DNA from 2 places in the Bacillus sp. FSL W7-1360 genome. Region 2 is predicted to be linked to the other one. Evidence: predicted binding sites of a transcription regulator. Region 2 holds the regulator's gene; the other holds the start of a gene.
What was found. Region 2 encodes CtsR, which represses protease genes until heat stress. Its sites were predicted from a motif close to ATGGTCAATAAAGGTCAAACA; they were not measured.
Positions count from the first base shown of each region.

Region 1 (7,983 bases), 670 kb from region 2:
ACTTATCTGCTAATGCCTCCACACCTGGCAAAGCTTTTCCTTCCATAAACTCTAGACTTGCGCCACCACCTGTAGAAATGTGACTCATTTGATCGGCAAGACCAAACTTTTCTACCGCTGCCGCAGAATCGCCGCCACCAATAATTGAGTAGGTGTCTGGTGCGGCCGCAAGTGCTTCGGCAATCGCTTTTGTGCCACCTGAAAAAGCTTTTAATTCGAATACACCCATTGGCCCATTCCAAACGACAAGCTTCGAAGCTTGTAACACGCTTGCATAAGTATCACGTGTCTTCGGACCAATATCGAGTGCTTCCCAGTCGGAGGGGATTTCATCAATCGAAACTTCTTTCGTATTTGCATCTTCACCGAATTTATCCGCCACAATCGCGTCTTCTGGCAGGTGAAGTTTCACCCCTTTTTCTTTCGCTTTCGCCATGAAACTGTTTGCCAAATCAATTTTGTCTTCTTCTAGCAAGGACTTTCCAATCTCATGCCCTTGGGCTTTGACAAATGTATATGCCAAGCCACCACCAATTAATAAATGGTCAACTTTATCAAGCAAGTGGTCAATAACACCAATTTTGTCTTTCACTTTTGCGCCGCCAATGACAGCCGTAAATGGACGCTCCGGGTGCTCCAACGCTTTACCGAGTACGGCTAGTTCTTTTTCCATTAAAAAGCCGGCAGCCGACGGTAATAGATGGGCAATCCCTTCCGTTGATGCGTGCGCCCGGTGTGCTGCGCCGAATGCGTCATTTACATAAATGTCAGCTAAGTCGGCAAACGCTTGAGCGAGCTCACGGTCATTTTTTTCTTCGCCTGGATAGAAACGCACATTTTCTAATAACGCAATATCGCCATCACGTAGGGCGTCTGCTGCTTTTTTCGCTACGGGACCATGCGCTTCAGGAATTGCGGTCACGTCTTTTTGTAGTAGCTCGCTGAGACGCTTGGCAACAGGTGACAACCTTAATTCCTCTACAACTTCGCCTTTCGGCCGCCCTAAATGACTTGCAAGCAAAACCCTGGCACCAGCTGTCCTTAAATACTCAATCGTTGGCAACGCCGCACGAATACGCGTCTCATCTGTAATGACACCGTCTTTCATTGGCACATTAAAATCGACACGCACAAACACAACTTTGCCTTTAAAATCATAATCATGAAGCGTTTTTTTCTTCATCAGGTAAGCCTCCTCAAGTGTAAAGGAGGGAAACGATCGTGCCCCTCCACCTACACTTATTATAACTTAAAGACCTTTGTTTGCGATATATTCAACAAGGTCAACCACACGATGTGAGTACCCTGATTCATTGTCATACCAAGAGATCACTTTCACCATATTACCTTCCATGACCATTGTGGACAATCCGTCAACCGTTGATGAGTGCGGGTTACCATTGTAGTCTTTTGAGACGAGTGGTGCTTCTGAGTACGCGAGAATCCCTTTTAGATCTCCCTCAGCTGCTTGTTTCAAGGCACCGTTCACTTCTTCAGCAGTTACATCTTTGTCCAATTCCACTACAAGGTCAACTAAAGACACGTTTGGTGTCGGTACACGCATTGCGCCACCATTCAATTTCCCTTTTAACTCTGGTAAAACAAGCGCAACCGCTTTGGCAGCACCTGTAGATGTTGGAATGATGTTCTCTGCTGCAGCCCGCGCACGACGGTAATCCTTATGCGGCAAGTCTAAAATTTGCTGGTCATTTGTATAAGAATGAACTGTCGTCATCATCCCGCGGCGAATGCCAAACTGGTCGTTTAGTACTTTCGCAAATGGGGCAAGACAGTTCGTTGTACAAGAAGCGTTCGAAATGACTTCATGCGCGCTTGCATCATATTTGTCTTCGTTCACACCCATGACCACTGTAATGTCTTCATCTGTTGCTGGTGCAGAGATAATGACTTTCTTTGCGCCTGCTTCTAAATGTTTTGCTGCATCAGCACGTTTTGTAAAGAAGCCCGTTGATTCTACAACCACTTCTACACCATGTTTGCTCCAACCAATGTTTGCTGGGTCACGCTCGGCAGAGACATGAACTTCTTGTCCATCGACAATCAACATGTTGTCTTTTGCTTCAATTTCAACATCAAGTACACCATGAACAGTGTCATATTTAAGTAAATGTGCAAGCATATTTGCATCCGTTAAATCATTGATCGCCACAATCTCTACTTGATCATTTTGTAATGCTGCCCGGAAAACATTCCGTCCAATTCTTCCAAAACCATTAATCCCAATTTTCGTTGCCATGTTTATTGCCTCCTAAAGAATCGTAAATGATATTGCCTCGTGACTATACTTCCACTATTGTTATTCCTTTACTCGATCTAAGATCGCTTTGGCAGCTGCTTCATCCGTAATGAGCACATCACTTGGACGATGCTTCATATACGCTAAAATTGCCGCTGCCTTTGACTGCCCTCCAGCAATAGAAATGACATGCTTCCCCTGGAGTTCATCCAATTGCAAACCAATCGTGCGTTGCTTATGAACAATTTGCCCTTCAGCATTAAAGAAATATCCGAATGCCTCTGCAATGGCTTGCTTCCGACTCAGTTCATTCGTAAATATATCGAGTGATCCGCGGCGCTGCGCCATATGGGTTGCATCACCAATGCCGTGCATCACAACCGCTGCAGATGTAATCAGTTGTAGAATATCCCTTACTGACGGTTCTAATACAAGTGACTCATGCGCTTCTGCACTTAAGTGCTCTGGCACATGCAACAATCGGTACGCGGCCCCTGTTCGCCTCGCACATTCAGCACTAATCGTACTTGCTTGAATCTCTACTTTCTCGCCAAGTCCTCCACGTGCGGGCACAAACGTCGTCCCAGCGAAAACATCATCTCTTGACATCATACGAGCGACAGCGGCTAAGGTTGTCCCACCCATTACCGCTAAAACGTCTCCAGCTTTGACGATCGACTTCAACTCATTTACACACGCTTTTCCGAAAGAATGCTTTACCCAGTCTTCTGTGTCACTATCGCCAGCAACAACAATCACGCGTGATACACCAAGCGTCTGTGCCAAGTCATCGCCAAGTTTTCGTAACCCGAGTAACTCAACCATCATTTCTTCTAACTGTAAAAATACAGTCTCCCCGACATCAGTGACACTCATACCAGCCTTCGCAAAGGTAATCAGCCCTTGATCTTTTAACAATGTCACTTCTCCCCGGATGATCCGCTCAGACGATTGCAGCTCGCTTGCCAAATTCCTTCTCCCAATAGGTTGCTTCAACCGAATATACTGCAGCAATCGGTATCGCTTTACCATTGTCTCTAATAAATCTGGCACCAAGTGTGATTGTAATTGCACAAGTGTACGCATCGCATCGCTCCTTTAGATAAATGATACAAACAAACGGGATGATAACCTGCAAGCCAATAGGGACAAACTAAGTCCCTATATGACATATTATGTCCCAATTGGAGCAAAAAAATTCCTTTCACTATTCATTGTACCAGATGAGAAGATATTCGACAAGATTTTTAGCAGCAACATAAGTGTGACAATCTACCGACATTCCTAACAGTTTTGCACTAAATCGAGGAAAAACAAGAAAAAAGCACCTGTTTGACGATGCATTCAAAAACCATTATGATAGTAACCTCCACCTTATTCGAAAGGAAGGAAGCCCATGGAAACGAAAAAAGTCACCCAAGAATCGGATTTACAAATTGCACTTAGTATGAGGAAAGAAGTATTCATCAACGAACAAGGAGTCCCTCCAGAGGAAGAAATTGATGCGTTTGACACATTGAATGACCAATGTGAACACGTATTGGTTTATGAAAACAATCAAGCCATTGGCACTGGAAGAATGCGCATTGTTAACAATATAGGCAAGTTGGAAAGAATCTGTGTGCGTGCCCCTTATCGACAGTTAGGCGCTGGGAAAGTCATCATCGAAGCTTTAGAAGACATTGCCAGAGAGAAGGAATTGTCTCAAGTGAAATTAGACGCACAAACACATGCGGAAGGGTTTTATCAAAAACTCGGCTATCAAGTCATCTCTAATGACATATTTATGGATGCTGGCATCCCTCACATTTCAATGACAAAACAGTTATCAAACATATAAGCAAAACGTACGCTATTGTTTGATGATTCAATGAGAAATGCGTTATGATCAACTTAGTAGGAACGCAGACTTGTAATACGGTGGGTCGACACTTCCCTGTGGAGGGAGGTGTTGCGTCATGATAGATGAAGTGAAATCGTGGATTGAGGTTATGCTCAAAGTTGCGAAGTTCGTTTTTGAAGTCGTGAAGTTCAAGAAGAATGACAAATCCCACCGCTAGAGTTACCCGCTCGACTCGGTGGGATTGTTGTAACCGATACAGGGCGATCCTCTCACGAGTCGCTACCTACGAAGGCCGCCGGTGTCTTGATCTCACCTGCGGTCTTTTTAGTTTATGCATAATTTATTTTCATTATACAAATGATACGACCACAAAGTCAAGCAATGTCCCACGTTAATTGTCATCATTTTCATCCTACGTAGCGCGCCCTGATCAAGTGACTTTCGGTTCTCTTCGTGCGGATTACAACATCGGTTTCATCCGTTCTTCTAACTCCGGCATCGACAGTCGCCCAAATCCAAGTTCTTGCCCATCTAAAACCACAACAGGTATCTTCAACTGATAAGCTTCCAAATATATTTCCTGCTCATAAATATCAATGACTTCCAATTCAAGAGCGTAACGCTCAGCCAATATTTTGACAGGCACCAGCCCTTCATCACATAACGGACACTCTTCTTTTGTAAAAAATTGCAGCTTCATTGTACCAGCCTTTCCGCATAGCGTCTCCGTTTCGCTGACGAGAGAATCCCTAACTCCGTTCGATACTTTGCAACGACCCGACGGGATAACGTCATCCCTCTTTCTTCTTGTAACAACTCCGTGAGACTTTGGTCAGACAGAGGTTGATAACGATCCTCTTTTGCGATCGTCTCTCGTAACCATTGTTTTACTGATTGTTGTGTCACCATACCGCTCGTTTTATTAATGTTAGATGTAAAGAAATGCTTCAACCAAAATGTCCCTCGCGGTGTTTGTACCACTTTATTTGCTGTGGCACGACTCACAGTCGATTCATGAAGATCAAGCGCTTCGGCGACATTAGCTAACGTTAACGGACGCAATTGACCTTGTGGATGTAATAAGTAATGACGTTGATGACGCGCAATCATTTCTACGACTCGCTCAATTGTTTGCGTGCGATACGTCAGACTTTTTTTCAACCACTCAATATGTTGCGCTTTTTCTTTTGCATACGCTTTCGTTTCCCCGTTTGTAAATAACAATCGCCGATATTCTTCTTGGATACGAACAGTAGGGAGCACTGTCTGATTCATGGCGACGAGCAATTCATTCTCTTCTTTCATAATATACACATCTGGCACAGTATACACAGTTGGCTCTGTCGCAAAACATGCGCCCGGTTTCGGATGAAGTGTTTTCACACAATCATAGATTGTTTGAATGCGGTCGATATCAACAGAGAACTGTTGTGCCAACTGGCGCCACTTCCGCTCTGCCAAGCACTCCAAATGGATGCGTACAATTTCAGGCGCCAACGGATCGCAATCAGGTATACGAACCAATTGTAACGCCAAACACTCGCCAAGTGAGCGCGCACCAACACCAGCTGGTTCTAGCGATTGAATGAGCGCAAGCAGATGCTCACCGTCCACTAAAGTTAAACCACGCTTCTCACAAATATCTGCTAAATCATCCCTGAAATAACCATCTTCTTGAAGACAATCAATCAAATAATGCAGGTGTTTTTTTTCTTCTTTTGTTACACCGGCGAGGTCTAAAACTTGAAAACGCAATGCTTCATATAATGTTGTATAAGAACGGGCAGTGTTTTCTAGCGCCGCATGTTTTTGGTCACTCGAAACGGTCACTTGCCCGATGTAATCATCTCGTTTCGTTTCTTTTAGGGGCACTACTTCCAACAACGGATTTTCCAGCGCCTGTTCTTCTAGATAAGCCATCACATCAGTCGCACTATATTGCAATAAATGAATTGCTTGCTTCAGCGACTGCGTCATCACTAAACTCATCTTTTGTTGTTGAAAAAGACCGAGCTCCATATGCCACCCCTCCTACCCGTATCATAGCACAAAAGTGTACATGTGGGGAGGAAAAATAATAGGAAAAGAAAATGTAGTAAGGCCACTTTGCTCCATAAAAAACAAAAAGCAGGATCCTCCCCCTTAAACCTCGAATACAACAATAACAAAATACGCAAGACAAATCATTTGACCTTTCTTGACCTTTGCGTTATCATACTACATACAAACTGCATTTCGGCTTCTTCTGTCCGCAGTGCATACAAGGAGGATCTCACATGAATTTAATTCCAACAGTAATTGAACAAACGAACCGTGGCGAGCGTGCATACGACATTTACTCTCGTCTATTAAAAGACCGGATTATTATGCTCGGGAGCGCGATTGACGACAATGTCGCCAACTCTATTGTTGCGCAACTTCTCTTTTTACAAGCAGAAGATCCTGAAAAAGACATCTCGCTTTACATTAACTCTCCAGGTGGATCCATTTCAGCTGGCATGGCCATTTATGACACGATGCAGTTCATCAAGCCAGACGTATCGACGATTTGTATCGGCATGGCTGCGTCAATGGGTGCATTTTTACTTACAGCCGGGGCAAACGGAAAGCGGCTCGCTCTCCCGAACAGTGAAGTAATGATTCACCAACCACTTGGTGGCATGCAAGGGCAAGCATCAGATATGGAAATTCACGCTAAACGTATTTTGGAAATGCGTAAAAAGCTAAATGAAATTATGGCAGAGCGCACAGGTCAAACTTATCGGACGATCGCTAAAGACACAGACCGCGATAACTTCATGACCGCAGAGCAAGCAAAAACGTACGGCTTGATTGACGACGTGATCTCTTCAACGAAGTAACTGAAAAACCTCCCTGTCGCTATCGAAATTGCGGGGAGGTTTTTCCCCTTCTACATATCCATGACATTATAACACGAGAAAGGAGTCGTCACTAATGGATACGGCTGTTTCTGACTATATTTACAACTTCATTGACGAAGTTACACAAGCTACAACCTCGCTACCGTCTCATTATACTGAACAAAAACGAATTGCCCTTACAAAAGAGCTGCAAGCATTTGCGCGACAATCTCTGGAAAAAACAACATCTGAAGCCACAATTACCTTACTGCAATATGAATTTCCTACACCAAACAAAATTGCGGCTGAATGGCAGAGCCAGTATCAAGAGCATCAAATCCTTACTCAAGCAAACTGGCCAAATTTTTATGTCTACCTTATTATCAGCGGTTTTGGGTCACTATTATTTACGCTCATTACTGGGACGTTTGATATTTCTGTCTCCTTCATATGGATCCTTGGATCGCTTATCGGTGTCGTTTTACTAAACACGACCAAAAAACCGTTAGACGTTGCCTCACTACGGTTGCTAAAACGTATTTTTATTCCAGCCTCATTTGGTGCTGCTGCTATTTCTCTACTACTGAATCACTTTATTTATCAAAATATCCGATCAGGGTTAATCTTTTTTGGTTTTTATATCATTATATCCTTGGCCTTACACCTCAACGTTCACTATCTATTAAAAAAGCGCACACGACATGAGTCATCTTCTCAAAAACAGCGCCTGGAAATTACTCGGTAATCTCTAGGCGCGATGTCCATGCATACACTTTTCTTCAAACCTCTCCGCCCTCCACGTATTCAGAAAGCGTAGCTACAGCTTCCTCTGCGTCTGTACCCGTTGCTGCCAATGTCACTGTTGTCCCTTGGTGAAGCGCCAAACTCATCAATCCCATGATGCTTTTTGCATCGACGGTTGTCGTTCCTTTTACTAGAGATATGTCTGCCACAAAACGATTCGCTTGTTGCACGAACACGGCTGCTGGCCGCGCTTGTAAACCGGTTTTAAGACCAATTGT
Region 1 is NZ_CP151950.1:63,873-71,855, reverse strand. It holds gene NSQ26_RS00385 (phosphoglycerate kinase) at 1-1,183, opposite strand, end outside; gene gap (type I glyceraldehyde-3-phosphate dehydrogenase) at 1,250-2,257, opposite strand; gene NSQ26_RS00375 (sugar-binding transcriptional regulator) at 2,318-3,343, opposite strand; gene NSQ26_RS00370 (GNAT family N-acetyltransferase) at 3,654-4,097, shown strand; gene NSQ26_RS00365 (glutaredoxin family protein) at 4,561-4,800, opposite strand; gene rpoN (RNA polymerase factor sigma-54) at 4,797-6,119, opposite strand; gene clpP (ATP-dependent Clp endopeptidase proteolytic subunit ClpP) at 6,377-6,961, shown strand; gene NSQ26_RS00350 (hypothetical protein) at 7,056-7,706, shown strand; gene NSQ26_RS00345 (HPr family phosphocarrier protein) at 7,741-7,983, opposite strand, start outside.
Region 1: a site for CtsR is predicted at 6,285-6,305, ahead of clpP (ATP-dependent Clp endopeptidase proteolytic subunit ClpP). Genes of this name have one in related genera too.

Region 2 (7,983 bases):
CACTTTCATCCACGGGCTAAGTGCATGTGCTAAAAATCGCTCTACACTCATGATGACTCCTCCTCTCGCGCCTGTTCCATTTGAAGCGTTAATTGTTTAATTTCATCACGCACACGCGCCGCTTCTTCAAATTCTTCACGTGCCACAAGGCTTGCAAGGTGCGTGCGCAATCCAGTAATTTCACGTTCAATTTGCAATGACTTCCCAATGCGGCGCGGAATCTTGCCTTGATGCCGTTCATTTCCAGTCTGCACGCGTTTAAACACAGCTGGCAATTTATCAGCAAACGCTTCATAGCAACGAGCACAACCAAATCGACCGACATTACGAAATTGATCATAACTCATGCCGCACTGTCTGCACGCTGTTTTTGTCTGGAATTGTCTACGCTCCGCTTGGTTGCTTCCTTCCGAATGAAATAAATCGGAAAATAAATGATGAACGGAGAAATGATCCCCTCCGAGCAATCCATCTCCTTTCCCTTGGGCGCATTGCTCACATAAATGTATTTCCGTCTTTTCCCCTTGAATCACCTTTTTAAAATGTAATGTCGCTTGTCGCTCTTGACATTCTTGACACATCATATCGCTCGCCCCCTCATGTGAACGGTGTTATTCATACATTAGCACTTGCAGCATTGCCTTTAATAGGTTGGCACGAATGTGATCACGGTGCGCAACAGAAAGTTTAAAATGTGTGCGATCAAGCGCACTTAACATCATATTCGCTTCCCGCCTCGTAATTGCTTTTTCTTCAAGTAAACGCACAACAATATTTTCAGCCGTCTGCTGGTCAATCTTTTCTCCAACGAGCTGACTTAAATGGTCGAATAAAGCCACATCGTCATGTGCCTCTACTTTTTGAATGCGAATGTATCCGCCACCGCCACGTTTACTCTCAACCATATAACCCTTTTCCACGGTAAAACGAGTACGAATAACATAATTAATTTGGGAAGGAACACATTGGAATTGCTTTGCCAGCTCGCTGCGCTTAATTTCCAACAGTGAATCTCCACTGCGCGTAAGCATGGTTTTTAAATAATGCTCAATGAGATCCGTAATATTACGCAACATTCCACCTCCCCTTCTTTGACTTTGACTATCTTTGACTATTATTATAGACGGTCTCCAAAAAAAATTCAACCTCTACCCTCTTACTTTATTATCGCCCGCAAAAAAAGTTCTAGACACATAATTGATTGTAATCTTTAGTCAATGTTATGCTGTATGGAAAGGAGCTGATCTTCATGAACATTGGACAAATTGGCGTCCCGGTCTCGAACTTAGCACGTGCACGGGATTTTTACACCAACACACTTTCATTACCACTATTATTCGAAACAGACACCATGGCATTTCTTCGCTGTGGCGACCTCCGCCTCATGCTCACGTTATCGGAAAAAGAAGCATTTGCACATGCCAGTTCTGTGCTTTACTTTCACATCGAAAGTATTCACGATGCATATACTCGCCTGACCAAGCAAGGGGTTTCTTTTGTTGATGAACCGCACATTGTTGCAAAAATAGGCGACACTGCCACCTGGATGACATTTTTTCAAGACACCGAAGGCAATACACTTGCACTAATGAGTGAAGAAGGTTGGAATGAAAGCGACGAATAAAAAAACTTAATTTGAAGAGCACAACGAATATCTCGCTGTGCTCTATCGTTTACTATTTTCCTCATGAGCGCTGCCCAATACCCGCGCCTTCTATTTGTGATAAGGCTCACCCCTCATGATCCGAAAACTACGATACACTTGTTCCAGCAACATGAGTCGCATCAACTGGTGAGGAAATGTCAATTTTGAAAACGACAATTGCTCATCTGCACGCTGGAGACAAGCATCGGACAATCCAAGGGACCCACCAATTAAAAACACCATTTTACTTTTCCCATGCAATGCTAACTTTGACATGTTCTCTGCTAATTGCTCACTCGTTTTCATTTTCCCTTCAATCGCAAGCGCAATGACATAAGCATCAGGCGCAATGTTTGCAAGTAACCGTACCCCTTCTTTTTCTTTCACTTGCACCATCTCAGCTTGAGACAAATGTTCAGGCGCTTTTTCGTCAGATACTTCCATCTCACGAATCTTAGCATATGCACCAAGCCGCTTCTTATATTCTTCAATACCCACTCGTAAGTATTTATCCTTCAACTTACCGACAGCCAAAACTGTGATATCCACCTGTTGACAACTCATCCTTCCTTCTCTCTTTTTGTAAGAACTCTGTGGATAACGTAAAAGATATGCACATTTAACTCATAGATTAACCCTTATTATACATGGATTTATCATTTGTCCACATAGGTTATCAACATATCCACAGTTATTTTTTCAATACCTTATAGGTCGCAACATCAGCACAATACATACACGTTAACGGCATCTCTTCACTTTGTTCAAGTTTTTCCATTATTGGTGCGCATTCATATGTATCGACTGCAACATCAAGCGCTAGTTCCACATGTTCTTGACATGCATACAACACAGTCACTTGCCCCCTTATCAAAGCTCTTAGCATCTGTCAAACATTTTAACATAGAAATGACCCGTTGCGATACTCACATTGCGTGCATCAACGGGGCATTTCTTATTTATCTCTATTACACATCTTGCTGCTCAATGAGCGTAGCTTCAACTGTTTCTTTCTTTCCTTCACGATAGAAAGTCAACGTCACTTTGTCACCAATAGACTTTTCTGCGTACAAAATTTTTCGGAGCTCTTGACCACTCTGTACCGCTTCTCCTTCAACTTCTACAATAACGTCTCGCTCTTTCAAACCCGCTTTGTCAGCAGAAGAATTTGGCGCAACCCCAATGACAACAATACCGCCTGTTACGTCTTCTGGAAGTTTAAATGTTTCCTGCCAATACGAACTCGGAATTTCATTCAATGCGCGCAACGTAATGCCTAGCGCCGGCCGCCTTACCTCTCCATGCTCTTCCAAATCAGCTAAGATTGGTTGTACAATGGCAGACGGAATGGCAAAACCTAATCCTTCCGCATCCCCGTCAATCTTCATTGAGTTGATACCAATGACTTCTCCATTCATATTAATGAGTGGCCCCCCGCTGTTCCCGGGATTAATCGCGGCATCGGTTTGTAGTACCTCTGCATTCCAATCAATTTGTCCATTACCATTTAGGTCTACAGGAATACTCCGTTCCTTTGCACTAATAATCCCTTGCGTCACACTACCAGCAAACTCAAGCCCAAGTGGATTGCCAATGGCAATCGCTGGCTCACCTACTTGAAGGTCATCAGAGTTGCCAAACTTGGCGACTGTATCTACATGCTTTCCCTCAATTTCTAAAACTGCCAAATCCATTAACTGGTCTTCACCCACAACCCGTGCCGGTACACGCTTACCGTCGGTTAAAGCAACCTCTACTTCAGAAGCTCCTGCAATTACGTGTTGATTCGTCACTACAAACGCGTTGTCGCCAGCCTTCTTATAAATCACACCGGAACCTGTTCCTTGTTCACTACTGGCCTCTGAACCAAACACACCTGCCTCTTGTAAGTTGATCACACCGACTACCGCATCAGAAACCTTGCTCACAATTTCCGTCACAGCAGAACGAATGTCTACATTAATCACATCACCAGAACCAGATTCAATCGTTGTCTCTGGTAACTGAGATGACTGTTTCTCATCGTTCATGCCTAATCCTAAACTAGACATCACCGGGGAAGCAATGAGCACAAGCGCCCCACCAATGATCGCCCCACCAAAGGCCGATAAACCAGACAACCGTTTTACTGGTCTCTGCCGAGAAGTTTGTCTTTCATCATGTTCATCATAATAACCCATGTATGACAACCCCTTTCTTACATGCTGTTTGTCTAAAGTAACTGTCGGCTACTTAAACCAACCTTATCACATTTTCATTTTTCCATTCTTCATGCACCTATTATACCTCGATATAAGCCGTTGTGCACAATCGTGGGTACATTTAGACGATTTTTTATGAAAACCCATATTCTGTTCGCCAATAAAATCTCTGCTTACACAATAGACAAAGGTGTCGATTTAAAAGGGTCTGTTTCAAATAAATGAATGGTTTCGCCAACACGGTGCCCTTCTTGTGACAGTGTTTGTTCAACCGTCATTCGTGCCAACTCTTTCATGTTATTATCCAAGCTTAAATGTGCCAAGTAAACACTGGACGTCTCCGTATCAATGACTTCATTTAAAGCTACTGCCGCATCTTCATTAGACACGTGCCCAACGTCACTTAAAATACGGCGTTTCACATTCCATGGGTAACGTCCGACACGTAACATGTTTAAATCATGATTTGCTTCAAACACATATGTATGGGCACCTGCAATCGTTTTTTTTATCCGCTCGCTTACATAGCCCATATCTGTCGCAAGCACCAGCTTCCTTCCACCATGACGAAAAATATAAAACATCGGATCGGCCGCATCGTGAGAAACAGGAAACGATTCAACTTCTAAATCGCAAAAGTCACGTACCTCCCCCTGCGCAAAAAGGTACTGCTGCTCTCCCGATAACTGTCCAAGCGCTTTCGACATTGCCTGCCACGTTTTCTCATTCGCATAGATTGGTAGTTGGTATTTTCGCGCAAACACCCCAACACCTTTAATATGATCTTGATGTTCGTGAGTGACTAAAATAGCATCTAACGTCGCTGGATCACGGTCAATCTCAGCAAATAGTGCATTCATCTTTTTTCCTGTCAATCCCGCATCAATTAATAAACGCGTCTGTGATGTTTCCACGTACATCGCATTGCCCGTACTACCACTCGCTAGCACGCTAAAGCGCAGACTCATCGGTTCCCCCCCTCTCTATATTCATCTACTCGATCAAACGGATTTATTTTACCTTCTTCCACTTGTTCCAATTCTCCGCCTATCGTGCTTTCCAATGGCCATTGATAAACAACACCAGATATTGCATCTACTAAGTACGTTTCATTGCGCTTCTTTCCACCGCTTTCTCTTTCGATTTCTACTGTCCAAGCAGGGATAAAATACTCTGTCTCTGAAAATCGCTCTGTCCTCATCTGATAATAACTCAATTCAATATGCGTAACATGATCGTTTCTCCGTAAATGTTGCTTGTCCAATAGCACTTCAAGCGCCTGCAAATACTTGAGTGCATCACGACCACCTACAGTAATGTCAAAGTCATAATAGCGCTGCACGTACCCGGTCACTTGATTATTATCATTCAAATACAATTCAAGCGGTGCTCCTTCAGGTACAACGGTACGTTGTTGTTTAAATTTCTGATCAAAGTATATAGAATCTTCATCTTTACTGGAAAATGTATAACTAAGCCCTTTGTAAATATACGTGCTTAAAAAAGCTGTATAGCCATTCTCTTCATCTGACGTAATGTCAATAGGTGAGTCAAAGGTCGATTCAATCCACCAATTGTCTGCTATCCTGTTAGCTTTTTGAGCGACCAATGACTTTACATCATCTTCTGTAAATGGTTCCCATGTTCCTTTTAAAACAGAACCAGACTCGCGCATATTCCCAATCTCTTCTGGCACATCCGCTACTTTAATATTGTTTTCTTTTAAGCGCGTCTCAATATTATCTGGATCAAACACACCAATTTGACTACGACCCACTTTGTCCATTAATTGCCATGCTAAAAAAACATTTAAGCAAAAGAATGTCACAATAAAAATCGATTTCGTCCGTGTCCAGTTCATGTATTTGCCTCCTAATCCCACAAGAAACGATGCCAAACGCCATCATCGTCTTTATAAAACCACCTCGGCTCAAAAATGAGACGATCAGCCTCCACACTCAGTTTCACGTCATACCCTAATTTTAAATCAGTTACAGTCACTTTTTGGCGATCTAACTCCGTAAGCACATCCACACCTGGTGACATTAATGGCTTACTTATTTGTATCGACTGACCGAGTCTAATTAGCGGGCGCTCATACCTTCTAACACTTGTCCCTTCACGCTTTATCCACATCTTCATTGGCTCGTTCATCCCAGGATATGGAAAAATAGGATACCCATTATCGTACAAATAAAACTCAACTTCACCACCATACGTGTTCATCGTCCAATGACCAACCATATATTGATCTGTCCAACCACCAAAAAGATTAATAAAAGACACACTTGATTCTAAAATATGAGTGTCAGGCTCTCCATCTGACTCTACGGATAATTGATAATCATACTCTAAAAAATTTTGGACTGCATCAACAGTCACTGTACGTCGACCGTCAGTTGAGATTCTATTCCCGTTTACATTCCCTTTTGTAATCACGCCGTCTTCCAAGAACAGTTTCGTCATCCCGTCCGCGGACAACCGATCTATATACCTTTCATACCGATCCATCTCGATCGCTTCAGCGGTCACATACCAGCGAGGTGAGAATGTGTCTTCTTGAACGTCTCCTCCTCCAATTTCTGCATGTACTTCGCTCTTTTCATCCACCGCTAAATACGCTTCAAAATGTGCCCGACTCATCTCTATACTAACTGTATGGACCTCATCCTCGTTGTCGCTAGTAAACTGCATCAAGACAGCATCTTTCTTTTCATCCTCATATAAGAATAAACGATCCAATACTTTCTCTTTCACAAAGCCAATTTCTTCTTCTACGTTTGACTGTTCAAACAACATTGTCACTGGAACTGACACAGGAAAAATGACTTCAATTCCCTCTGAGGGCATCTCATCCACATTCTCCGCCATTTCTACCCATTTACTTTTTTTGATATCGCTCAATAACTTTTCAGATTTTTCTTTGCTGTTTATCAAATAATACTGAGACGGTCCGCTGTGAATGACCATTTGCGACGGACGCAACAAATCAACGATCTTTCTTTGGTCTCCTAAACGCACATGGTCTGCACCTTTATCGTCTTTCCCCATGTCTAAGTCGTCAATTTTTGGTTGGAATATCCACAGCTGGTAAGTTAACCAACCACTAAGCACCACCAATGAGATGAGGACTAGTGTTTTGAGTCGTTCGTACCTCATCCTCTCCCTCCTTTAAACGTATAGGGCAATGTAATATACACGGTTGTCCCTTTTTGATACTCACTCGATATCCATATTTCCCCATCGTGTGCCTGAATATATTCTTGTGCAATCGCCAAACCCAGTCCTGTCCCACCGACATTCCGTGCACGTGCCTTATCAACACGATAGAAACGATCAAATACTTTTTCTTGTGCTTCTTTTGGAATACCTAACCCTTGGTCAGAAATGCTTATTTGTGCCTGCTTTCCTCGCTGCAACAACGTGACAACAACATTTCCTCCTTTAGGAGAGTATTTCATCGCGTTTGAAATAACATTGTCAAGCACTTGCGTGACTTTATCGGCGTCCATCCGCACATATAACGGTTGCCGAGCTATACGTCGGACAAACGTAATGTTCTCATCCTTAACAATCATGTCAAATCGATCAATCACGCCATGCAAAAAAGCACCTAATTCTACGGAGCTGAGCGTGAGACGATAATCTTTTGCATCAATTTTCGATAGTTGTAATAAATCATTGACTAAACGAATCATGCGCTCCGTCTCATTTTGTGTTACCTCTAAGAAACGTGGTGCAATTTCCTCATCACTTAGCGCACCATCTGCTAACGCTTCTAAATAACTTTTAAGCGTTGTTAATGGTGTACGTAACTCGTGAGAAACATTTGCAACAAACTCACGTCGTTCACGCTCAATTTTCTCTTTCTCTGTGACATCATGTAAAACAGCAATAAAGCCATTGATTGGACCTTCTTCTTCTTGAATGGTAGAAAAATTGGCTTCAATCATAAATGATTCCTCGTCAGTACTAAAGTCCAATAAAATAGGCTTATCTCGGTGATATAAATCAACGAGACGGTGTGTATTCTCCAAACGAAGTACACTCATAATTGGTTTCCTCAATACGTGTTTGAGCGATACACCAAGCAACTCCTCCGCCCGGCGATTCAATAAAATAATCGAGCCACTCTGA
Region 2 is NZ_CP151950.1:2,208,323-2,216,305, reverse strand. It holds gene mcsB (protein-arginine kinase McsB) at 1-51, opposite strand, end outside; gene mcsA (protein-arginine kinase activator protein McsA) at 48-584, opposite strand; gene NSQ26_RS11430 (CtsR family transcriptional regulator) at 612-1,073, opposite strand; gene NSQ26_RS11425 (VOC family protein) at 1,250-1,624, shown strand; gene rlmH (23S rRNA (pseudouridine(1915)-N(3))-methyltransferase RlmH) at 1,715-2,209, opposite strand; gene NSQ26_RS11415 (CxxH/CxxC protein) at 2,337-2,498, opposite strand; gene NSQ26_RS11410 (S1C family serine protease) at 2,614-3,825, opposite strand; gene NSQ26_RS11405 (MBL fold metallo-hydrolase) at 4,020-4,814, opposite strand; gene NSQ26_RS11400 (two-component system regulatory protein YycI) at 4,811-5,707, opposite strand; gene NSQ26_RS11395 (YycH family regulatory protein) at 5,719-7,005, opposite strand; gene walK (cell wall metabolism sensor histidine kinase WalK) at 7,002-7,983, opposite strand, start outside.